3 regions of the Lichenicola cladoniae genome follow, and region 2 is predicted to be linked to each of the others. Evidence: predicted binding sites of a transcription regulator. Region 2 holds the regulator's gene; each other region holds the start of a gene.

Region 1 (3,801 bases), 130 kb from region 2:
ATCAGCCGGCGGGACAGCGCCTTGTAGAGCGTGTCGATCACCAGGGTGGACTTGCCGCCGCCGGATACGCCGGTGATGCAGGTGAAGGTGCCGAGCGGGAAGGCGGCGGTGACGTTCTTGAGGTTGTTGCCGGTGGCGCCGACCACCCGCACCTGGCGCTTCGGGTCGCTCACGCGCCGCTCGGTCGGAACCTCGATCCGGCGGCGGCCTGACAGGTAGGCGCCGGTCAGGCTGTCCGGGTGGGCGGCGACCTCGTCCGGGGTGCCCGAGGCGATGACGTTGCCGCCGAGCACGCCGGCGGCCGGCCCCATGTCGATCAGGTAGTCGGCGGCGCGGATCGCCTCCTCGTCGTGCTCGACCACGATCAGGGTGTTGCCGAGGCGCTTGAGCCGGTCGAGCGTGCCGAGCAGACGCTCGTTGTCGCGCTGGTGCAGCCCGATCGACGGCTCGTCCAGCACGTAGAGCACGCCGGTCAGGCCGGAGCCGATCTGGCTGGCGAGCCGGATCCGCTGGCTCTCGCCACCGGACAGGGTGGCCGAGCCACGGGAGAGGGTGAGGTAGTCCAGGCCGACATCATCGAGGAAGCGCAGCCGGTCCAGGATCTCGCGCAGGATGCGGCGGGCGATCTCGGCGCGCTGCGGGGTGAGCGTCGCCTCGACGGTGGCGAACCATTCCAGCGCACGGCGGATCGGCAGCTCGGACGCATCGGCGATGGTGTGGCCGGCGATCTTGACCGAAAGCGCCTCGGGGCGGAGGCGGGCGCCGTTGCAGACATGGCACGGCTTCTCGGACTGGTAGCGCGACATTTCCTCGCGGACCCAGGCGCTGTCGGTTTCGGTGTAGCGGCGCTGAAGGTTCTTGATGACGCCCTCGAACGCCTTGTTCACCTTGTACGAGCGCTTGTCGTCCTTGTAGGTGAACTCGACGCTCTCCTCGGTGCCGTGCAGGACGGCGTCGCGCACCGGCTCGGTAAGGCCTTCCCAGGTGACGGTCATCGAGCTCTTGAAATGACGCATCAGGCTCTGCAGCGTCTGGATGTAATACGGGCTCTGGCTGCCGTTCCAGGGTGCGACGGCGCCGCCATTCAAGCTCAGCGTCTCGTCCGGCACCACCAAATGCGGGTCGAAGAAGCTCTCGATGCCGATGCCGTCGCAGGCCGGGCAGGCGCCCTGGGGTGCGTTGAAGCTGAACAGCCGGGGCTCGATCTCCTCAAGCGTGAAGCCGCTGACCGGGCAGGCGAAGCGGGACGAGAATACGGTGCGGACGGGCTCGGTCGCATCGTCCTTGCCGGTCTTGGCGACTTCCTCGGCATAGACCACGCCGTCGGCCAGTCCGAGCGCCTGCTCGAAGCTGTCGGCCAGCCGGCTCTCGATGCCTTCCTTGACCACGACCCGATCGACCACGGCCTCGACCGTGTGCTTGAGCTTGCGGTTCAGGTTCGGAACGTCGGCGATTTCGTAGAGGGTGCCGTCGACCTTGGCGCGGGTGAACCCTTTGCGGGCGAGGTCGGCCAGCTCCTTGCGATACTCGCCCTTGCGATCCTTGATGATCGGCGCCAGCAGCATCAGCCGCGTGCCGTCCGGCATCGCCATCACGCGATCGACCATCTGGCTGACCGTCTGCGCTTCGATCGGCAGGCCTGTGGCGGGGGAGTAGGGAATACCGGCACGCGCCCAGAGCAGGCGCATGTAGTCGTGCACCTCGGTGATGGTGCCGACGGTGGAGCGCGGATTGCGGCTGGTGGTCTTCTGCTCGATCGAGATCGCCGGCGACAGGCCCTCGATCGAATCGACATCCGGCTTGCCCATCAGCTCCAGGAACTGGCGCGCATAGGCCGACAGGCTCTCGACGTAGCGGCGCTGGCCCTCGGCATAGATGGTGTCGAAGGCGAGGGATGACTTGCCCGAGCCGGACAAGCCGGTGATGACCGTCAGCTGGTCGCGCGGGATGTCGACGTCGATGTTCTTGAGGTTGTGCTCACGCGCGCCGCGTACCCGGATCGCGGCGTTGCGGGACGGATGATGACCGGAACGGTCGTTGCTGGAACCGTCGGCCACCGCCATCGGAGCACTCCTCTTTGCCAAATCGCTCTCCTCGTTCATACTATGTTCTTGTTCCGCTCGGATAGTCCGGCGGGTAGACAGACGATCTCTGACCCACGGATCAGACAGCGTGGGAACGCGCCGGACCGCTCAAGTGGCCCGGCCCTCGGAAAGACAGGAAGTTGCGATGGCGGGCAGCGTCAACAAGGTGATCCTCGTTGGGAATCTCGGGAAAGATCCCGAGGTCCGGAACGCACAGAACGGCACCAAGATCGTGACCTTCACGCTGGCGACCAGCGAGACGTGGAACGACAAGGCATCCGGCGAACGCAAGGAACAGACCGAGTGGCACCGTGTCGTGGTGTTCAACGAGCGCCTGGCCGACGTTGCGGAACGGTTCCTGAAAAAGGGCAAGAAGGTCTACGTCGAGGGTGCGTTGCAGACCCGGAAATGGACCGACCAGTCCGGCGTCGAGAAATACACCACCGAAGTCGTGCTGAGCCGGTTCCGTGGCGACCTGACGATGCTCGATTCGGGGCGGGGCGACGAAAGCGGCGGTGGCGATAGCGGTTATGGTGGCGGCGGCGGTGGTGGCGGCGGAAGCAGCTATGGCGGCGGTTCGCGGCCGGCGAGCGGTCCGCGCGGTGGCCGAAGCCCGGGCGGCACGCCGGCTCCGGCCGGTGGCGGTGGCCAGGGCGGCGGCGGTGCCGGCGGCGGTTGGGAGCCGTCCGGCAACGACCTGGACGACGAAATTCCGTTCTGAGGCGACGCGGCTGCCTGACGGTGGCCGCAGTTCCGTGTCAGCCGCGCGCATGCTAGAGTTTGAGACGCGACGCGGCCCCTGCAGCGTCGCCATGACCCCGCGTGCCAGACCGGTTTGCCGACGCACTTCGCGCCCGGCAATCGCCGCGTCGGCTTCTGACTGACGGATCCCAATTGAGCGATAGACCCGAACCACCGGTGCCGCCGAATCTGCCTGAAACGGACCAGTCCGAGCTGGACGAGTCCAATGTCGGCCCGACCATGATGGATCCTCCGAACGATCCGCCCGGCCTGGCCGGCGGTGGTGGCATGGTGCCGGGGATGGTGCCGATCACCATCGAGGAGGAGATGCAGACCTCCTACCTCGCCTATGCGATGTCGGTCATCGTCAGCCGTGCGCTTCCCGATGTGCGCGATGGGCTCAAGCCGGTGCATCGCCGCATCCTGTACGGCATGCGCGAAAGCGGGTTCACGCCCGACAAGCCGTATCGCAAGTCCGCACGCGCCGTCGGCGACGTGATGGGTAAGTATCATCCGCACGGCGACAGCTCGATCTACGATGCCATGGTGCGCATGGCGCAATCCTGGTCGATGCGGGTCAAGCTGATCGACGGGCAGGGCAATTTCGGCTCGGTCGACGGCGATAGCCCGGCGGCGATGCGCTACACCGAGGCCCGGATCGCCAAGGCGGCGATGTTCCTGCTCGACGACATCGACCGCGATACGGTCGATTTCCAGCCGAACTACGACGAGAGCGAGGAGGAGCCCAAGGTTCTTCCAGCCGCCTATCCGAACCTGCTGATCAACGGCGCGTCCGGCATCGCCGTGGGCATGGCGACCAACATCCCGTCCCATAATCCGGGCGAGATCATCGATGCCACGCTGGCCTTGATCGCCGAGCCGGACATGTCGCTCGACGACCTCATGAAGATCGTACCGGGTCCCGACTTCCCGACCGGCGGCATCATTCTCGGCCGGTCCGGCATTCGCTCGGCAT
Region 2 (3,801 bases):
GAGGGGCTGGTGGATAGCGGTCCCGAGTATCCCCAGGCGGACCGGCTGCTTCGGGCGTGCGGCGGTCGATGGAATACGGAAACCGTTGCGATCGGCCATCCCACCGGGCTCGCATTCGTTCGCGCCCTGCGCGGCATCGGGGCGCACCAGCCATCCGCCGGGAGTCGGCCGCTCGGGCCAGGCTCGATGCGGCGCGTGCTGCGCCGTTTCGAGGCCGACCACGCGAGCACCGCCTCCTATTGGGTCGCCTACGGCACCATCCTGCAAGCCCCTCGGCGCGGCGTATTCGTGACCGGGACCGACACCGGAGTAGGCAAGACGCTGGTGGCGGCCTGCCTGGTTAAAGCCTGGGACGCCGACTACTGGAAACCGATGCAGACCGGGCTCGACGAGGAACCCGGCGATAGCGAAACGGTGGCTAGGCTGACCGGGATCGATCAGGCGCGTCTGCATCCGCCCGCACTGGCGCTTGGCGCCGCCCTGTCGCCCGAGGACGCGGCTGCCGTCGCGCACGTGGTGTTCGACCCGACCCGGCTCGACCTGCCGGAACAAGCCGGGACGAGGCCGCTGGTGGTCGAAGGGGCAGGGGGAGTGATGGTGCCGGTCGGGGGCGGGCTCTTGATGATCGACCTGATTGCTCTGTTCGGCCTTCCGGTGGTGCTGGTCGCCCGGAGCACGCTTGGGACGATCAACCACACGCTGCTGAGCATCGCGGCGCTTCGGCACCGGGGCATCGCCATCGCCGGCGTCGTTCTCAACGGTCCGGTTTCACCCGGCAACCGCAGCGCCCTCGAACGCCATGGCGGGATCAGGATCCTCGCCGAGATCCCGCTACAGGATCACCTGGACGCGGAGGCGATTGGCCGCCTGTCCAGGCTCATGCCGGCAGCCGGATTTAATAGCGCCGCAGAAGCCCGACCAACCGGCCCTGAACCCGGACGCGGTCGGACGGAATGATACGGGTCTCGTACCGGGCATTCGCCGGCTCCAGCGCCACCGCATTGCCGCGCTGGCGGAGCCGCTTCAATGTCACCTCAGCGTCGTCGATCAAGGCCACGACGATCTGGCCGTTATCGGCGCTGTCGGACCGGCGGATGATGACGGTGTCGCCGTCCAGAATGCCTGCTTCGATCATCGAGTCACCGGCAACTTCGAGGGCGTAGTGCTCGCCGCTGCCGATCAACGCCAGCGGCACTTCGACATGCATCCCGGTATCACGGAGGGCCTCGATCGGCAGTCCGGCCGCGATCCGTCCATAGAGTGGAAGCTGGACTGCACCCACTCCTGGCGCCGCTCGCACTCCGGGAAGCCTCTGGCTGAAATCGCCCTTGATGACGTTGGGCGCAAAGCCCGGCTGCTCCTCGAGCGGAGCCGGCACCGCACCGCCAGCGTCAAGCGCAAGTCCAGTCAGGTCCTGCTCCGGCAGGAACACCGTGATCCCGTCCCGGCCGCCTGTTTCGGGCAGGCGAAGCACTTCCAGTGCGCGGGCCCGATGGTGCCGCCGGCTCAGGAAACCGCGCTCCTCGAGCGCCGAAATCAGCCGGTGGATTCCGGATTTGGATTTCAGGTTGAGCGCGTCCTTCATCTCGTCGAAGCTCGGCGAGAACCCGGTCTCCTTGAGGTGCCGGTCGATGAAGCCGAGCAACTCGTGCTGCTTGCGCGTGAGCATCGTGGTGTCTCCGTCCGCCATGCATGCCCCGTCCCGCACCAGTTCGCGAGCGCATAGAACAAAGCGGCAACTCCAACCGTTCTAGGTTGGTTCTTCCACACAGGTCAAGTGTGTTAGGTCAATGCATTAGATGCCAAGTCGGTCGAGCCGCAGGATCTCGACGTCAGTTCCGGCAGCCGCAGCCGGTGCATGTGGTGCGCGCAGGATCAGCGCCTCGCAATCGGCCAGCCGGCGGAGCATGCCGGAGTCCTGGCGAGAAAACGGTGTCACGACGAACGCGCCGTTGGCGGCCCTGGTCAGCGACGCCCGCAGATGGTCCGCCCGTTGATCGTTCGCCTCGAGCGGCGTGGCCAGGCTGGCATGCTCGCGTTCCAGGCCGCCGGCCGGATCGAAGACGGTCTCACCCGACAGCGCCTGCAGGGCCGGGATCAGGAACAGCAGGCTGCACACAAGCGCCGATACCGGGTTCCCGGGCAGTCCCAGCACCGGGATCCGTGTATCTCCCGCCCCGATATGACCATGCATCAACGGCTTGCCGGGCCGCATCGCGATCTTCCAGAAATCGACCTGGAGCCCACGCGTGGCGAGCGCGGTCTGCACCAGGTCGTAATCGCCGACGCTGGCGCCCCCGATCGTCACCAGCATGTCCATGCCGGCCAGCCCATCGGTCGCGCGGGCTATCGCGTCGGCATCATCCCTGACCAGCGGCAGCAGCACCGGATCGCCGCCCGCAGCACGGACCAGGGCCGCCAGCATCGGCGTGTTCGAGTTGGTGACACCGCCGGGGGGGATCGGCTCGCCGGGCAGCGCCAGCTCGTCGCCGGTAGCCAGCAGTGCGATTCGCGGCCGCCGATGCACCGTGGCCCAGGCATGGTTTCCGGCGGCGGCAACGCCGACATCTCGGGCACCGAGGCGCCGCCCGGCGGGAACCAGCACGTCGCCAACCAAAAAATCCTGTCCCTGGCGGCGAATGTGACGCGCCGGCGTCACCGCCTCCCGGACCTCGACCTGCTGCTCCCGGCGCTCGGCATTCTCCTGGATCAGCACGCAATCCGCACCGTCTGGCATGACGCTGCCGGTAAACAGCCTGACGCACTCGCCAGGGCCGACGGTTCCCGCAAACGGATGTCCTGCCGGGGCCTCGCCAGTCAGGCTCAGGAACGAGCCCGGGACGGTATCGGCACTACGGACCGCATAACCATCCATCGCCGAAATGTCGTTCGGCGGGTTGTTGAGCCGAGCCAGTAACGGAGCCGCGGCGACCCGTCCCCAGGCGTCCAGGATCGAAACGATCTCGGCCGGCAAAGGGCGCAAATCTTCGAGGATCCGGCGTCTTGCCTCGTCGACACTCAACATCGCGCTCGAATCCTTCCGGGAAAGCTGCCGGTCGAAGCCTTATCCGCCCCCTTCTACTGTGTCTTCTCACAGGCAGGGTAGCTGCCCGCCCGACCTTAGGGCTTGACCTGGGCCGCCTTGATGAGCATTTTCCGGCCCCTTGAACCACTGCTGCGACCAGTGACCCTGACGGCTCCGTTTCCGGAGTCTGGATCGGGCGCGGCCGCGACGGCGGCAGGCAGAGGCTGAGGATCCCATGGCGAAGTCGAACACCATCCAGATCAAGCTCGTGTCGAGCGCGGACACTGGCTATTTCTACGTGACCAAGAAGAACGCGCGTGCCCAGACCGGCAAGCTCGAGCTCAAGAAGTATGACCCGGTTGCGCGCAAGCATGTCGCATTCCGCGAAGCTAAAATTAAGTAGCTTCGCGACTCGCGTCCACGACGCGTCAGCTTCGAGCCTTGTAAGCGCGGCCGGTTATCCGGCCGCGCTTGTCGTATGAAGCTCGTATGGTGGGCTAGTAGAGCTTGTTGGAGCCGTAGGGAACGACAATGTCGTTCGGCTCCGCCAGATTGAGCATCGCGCGCGCGCGCTCATCCAGCGTATCCGCGTCCAGGCCCTTGTCGCGCAGGCCGGATACCCGCTGGGTCCACGCTGCCCGCTCGTATTGCGCAGCTGCCTGCGACTCGTTCGCCTGCTGCAGCAACTGGAGCTGGGCGCGATAGGTGCGCAGGCCATGGTCGCCCTGGGTGGCGTTCCATCCGAAATACCCGACCAGGGACAGGAACAGCAGCGG
Region 3 (3,801 bases), 2.1 Mb from region 2:
AGCCTGACCAGCCCGCTGGTCAGCGCGTCGAGGCGGGGGAGCATGCCGCATGCCAGGCCAGCCCCGATCCCGAGGCAGGTGCCGATCAGCACGCCCAGCAGATAGTGCGTCAGGCTGTCGAGGATGGCCTGCAGCCAGAAGCCGCCGCGCACCTCCCTGATCCAGGCGGCGGGCAGTTCGCTCGGTCGTGGCAGGAGCCCCGGCGACACCAGCCCGAGCCGCAGGACCGCTTCCCAGGTGCCGAACAGCAGGCACAGGCCGAGGCCGCCGAGCAGCAATCGTGACGACGAGGCGCTCGGGCGGCGTAACCGGACAGGCATTTGACGGTGCCGGACGGTCAGTGGGTGATGCGGCTGTAGGGGCCGAGGTCGAACAGCGATGCCACCGGAACAGCCTCCTTGAGTGTGCCGTTCGCCACCTCGAAATCCTGCAGCGCCTTGACCGGCGTCATGAGCCGCGCCGGGTCGGAAATGAATTTCGTGTCCGGCGACGCAAGCGCCTCCTCGATCACCGACTGGCTCAGGATGCCGCCGCCGAGGACCGTGAGGATAAACGGTGCCGCTTCCGCAGGCTTGCTCTTGATCAGGTCGGTCGCGCGCACGAACAGCCCGACCAGCTTGTCCTTCCAGGCACCGCGATCCGGGGCATCGGGGCGAACAATTGCCAGCACCGAGCCGGGCTGGTCCGGCATCAGGTCGCTGCCGTGCGCCAGGAGCTGCACGTCCGGCAACCGGTGCCGCACGACGGTCAGTGCAGGCTCGCGCAGGATGGCGGCATCGACCGCGCCGGACAGCAGCGCCTGTTGTGCCGCGTCGATATCGATGCCGATGATGTCGGCGGATTTCGGATCGAGGTGATTGCGATCCTGCATCCAGTAGCGCAGCAGCGTGTCCGGAACCGACCCCACCGGCTGGGCGGCGATTTTCGGCTTGCGGCCGGTCGCCTTGGTGAAGGCGGCGAATCGCTTCGACAGGCCGGTGCCCGCGGGGGCGACGGTGGCGAGTTTTCCGCGCGCGGCGACCTCGAGTTCCTCGACCGCGCCGGCTGCAACCACCTTGACGTCGATCCCGTGCGACCGGGCGACCAGCAAGGGCAGCACACCGGCGACATAAGCGTCGATCTGGCCCGCAGCCAGCGCCTGGATCGCCTGGGTTCCGGCCTGGAACCTGATCAGCTTCAGCGTGAGCCCGGCCGGCTTTGCCCAGCCTTCGCCGTCGAGCACGAACAGGGCAGACGAGCCCAGCACCGGAATATAGCCGATCCGGATCGGGTCGGCGGCCTGGGCAGGGTTCGACAGGAGGGCTCCGAAGCTGGACACGCCAATGATCGCAGCGCACAGGCAACTGCCTCTCAAATAGCGTATCCGCATCGTGATATCCCCGATTATTGATGTGGGATCGTACAATCGAACCGGTGTGTGGTCAAAGCAGCTCGCCCCGAATGCGTCAGGAACCGGGGCGATCGACGATGCTGAACAGATCCTCGCCACCGACCGTCTGCTCGGCCTGTTCGTCCTCGAAGCGGGACATGCTGACGCCCAGCAGCCGCACGCTCTTCTCGAACGGAAACGCGGCCCGCAACAGGCCTTCGGCGGCGATGGCAAGCTCGCTCCGCGTGCCGACGGGCCGGCTGCCCGAGGCTGCGCGGGTCATGAGCCGGAAGTCGGAAAATTTCACCTTCAGGGTGATCGTCCGTGCACCCCGGCCGCCCTTGTCGTAGGTGGCCCAAACCTTGTCGATCGCCGGCTGGATTGCGGCCAGCGCCTCGTCCCACCCGGTGATGTCGCGCTCGAACGTCTGTTCCGCGCCGATCGACTTGCGCAGGCGGTCCGCCACCACCGGCCGCTCGTCCTGGCCGCGTGCGATGGCGTGGTAGTGCGGCCCCGACTTGCCGAAATGCCGGACCAGGAAGTCGATCGTGCAGCCGCGCAGGTCCATCCCGGTCTGGATGCCGAGCCGCTCCATCTTGGCCGCCGTCACCGGCCCGACCCCGTGGAACTGGCTGACCTTCAGCGTCTCGACGAAGCTCGGACCGTATCGCGGCGTGATGACGAACAGTCCGTCTGGCTTGCGGTGGTCGGAGGCCAGCTTGGCCAGGAACTTGTTGTAGGAGACCCCGGCCGAGGCGGTGAGTCCGGTCTGCTCGCGGATACGCGCCCGGATTTCCTCGGCGATCGCCGTGGCCGATCCGAGATCGCGCAGTGGCTGGGTGACGTCGAGGTAGGCTTCGTCCAGCGACAATGGCTGGATCAGGGGCGTGTAATCGGCGAAGATCCCGCGGATCTGCAACGATACCTCGCGATAGACGTCGAAGCGCGGCTTCACGAAGATCAGCTCGGGACATTGCCGTCGTGCCGTGACCGACGCCATGGCCGAGCGCACCCCGAAACGGCGCGCCTCGTAGCTTGCGGCCGCCACCACGCCGCGCTCGCGCGAACCGCCCACGGCCAGTGGCTTGCCGCGCAACGACGGGTCGTCCCGCTGCTCGACCGACGCGTAGAAGGCATCCATGTCCACATGGATGATCCGCCGCAGGCTTGGCGTTACCGCCTGATCGGCAGGCATGGCCTGGCATCCCGGGTCAATGACATCGACGCGCCTGTTCGAACCATCCCGTTCACTTTACGTTCCCCAGCGCCGGGCGTCGAGATGCAAGCGAGCCAAAGGTCGAGATGCAAGCGAGCCAAGCGTCGAGATGCAAGAGATGTAACGCGCCACCAGGGGGCAGAGTGGGTAAGGACCATGCACATCCCGCACGCCGACACCCTCGACCGTCGGCACCGGGCCAACTCCCGCTCATTCTGATCGATTTGCGCCCGCTGGCCTGGGCGGTCACCAATCGGGCGGCTTTCCTGCTGGTGTTAGCGGCCAGTCAGCAGCAGGGGCTGGTTTCGACTCCAACCGGGCCTCCGACGGTCGATGCTGTGGATCGGTGCGCGATCCTGTTCGATCTATATGTGCCACATCCCGATCTGGTTCACCGTGATCGACGTCATGCGGCGTACCGGGCCGGGCGGCGAAACCTACGTGCCGCTGGGTTTCATGATCGCAGCGCTCGCCACCCTGACCGCCGCCGACCTCACCTATCGCTGGCTCGAGCTACCCCTGCAGGAACGCGGTCGCATCCGGGCTCGCGCGCTCGACGACAGGGGTGATCACGCAACGTCCGCGCAGATGACCACGGGACTAAGCGATACGGGCTGATGGTCTGCTGGAACCACGGACTGGAAGATGCGGCCCGGGAGAGCCGTCGAACTGAAACGATGGAATTCCGGCGTTGCTCTTCCCATCGGTTGCGAGGCGCCGGAAGGTAATCGGACCTGGGCTCCGTCGGCGCCTCTCTTCTTCAAAGGCGAGCAGCAGCGATGGATATGCACCGGATCGAATTAACAACGAACGCTGATGCGCGCAGATATTCCGGGGTCGCACTGTTCCTCCACTGGACCATCGCGATCCTGATTCTTCTCAACCTGCTGCTGGGATGGAGGATGGGCCACATGCATGGCCTGACGAAGTTCCAGATATTCCAGGTCCACAAGTCGTTCGGCGTCACGGTGCTGCTGCTCAGTGTTCTCCGCCTGGTCTGGCGTCTTGCGCACCGACCGCCATCGCTGCGGCACGACCTGCATCCCGGTGAGGCGTTCGCGGCGCATGCCACCCACTGGATCTTCTACGGCTTCATGATCCTGATGCCGCTAAGCGGCTGGATCCTGGTATCGACCAGTGCCGAGAACATTCCCACGCTGCTCTATCGCTTCATACCCTGGCCGTACTTTCCCGGGGTTCACGGGCTGCCGCTGCC

What was found. Region 2 encodes LexA, which represses DNA repair genes until DNA is damaged. Its sites were predicted from a motif close to TGTTCTANNTANGTTC; they were not measured.
Region 1: the regulator LexA is predicted to act here: its motif matches at 2,096-2,111, upstream of uvrA (excinuclease ABC subunit UvrA).
Region 3: the regulator LexA is predicted to act here: its motif matches at 2,614-2,629, upstream of dinB (DNA polymerase IV).

Annotation. Positions count from the first base shown of each region.
Region 1 covers NZ_CP053708.1:2,209,109-2,212,909, forward strand. Annotated here, with positions in the region: gene uvrA (excinuclease ABC subunit UvrA) at 1-2,063, opposite strand, end outside; gene ssb (single-stranded DNA-binding protein) at 2,230-2,805, shown strand; gene gyrA (DNA gyrase subunit A) at 3,114-3,801, shown strand, end outside.
Region 2 covers NZ_CP053708.1:2,080,809-2,084,609, forward strand. Annotated here, with positions in the region: gene bioD (dethiobiotin synthase) at 1-957, shown strand, start outside; gene lexA (transcriptional repressor LexA) at 896-1,669, opposite strand; gene HN018_RS09635 (molybdopterin molybdotransferase MoeA) at 1,796-3,025, opposite strand; gene rpmG (50S ribosomal protein L33) at 3,261-3,428, shown strand; gene HN018_RS09645 (FtsB family cell division protein) at 3,523-3,801, opposite strand, start outside.
Region 3 covers NZ_CP053708.1:4,767,565-4,771,365, forward strand. Annotated here, with positions in the region: gene HN018_RS21660 (ABC transporter permease) at 1-320, opposite strand, end outside; gene HN018_RS21665 (ABC transporter substrate-binding protein) at 338-1,369, opposite strand; gene dinB (DNA polymerase IV) at 1,446-2,564, opposite strand; gene HN018_RS21675 (hypothetical protein) at 2,919-3,203, shown strand; gene HN018_RS21680 (YceI family protein) at 3,365-3,801, shown strand, end outside.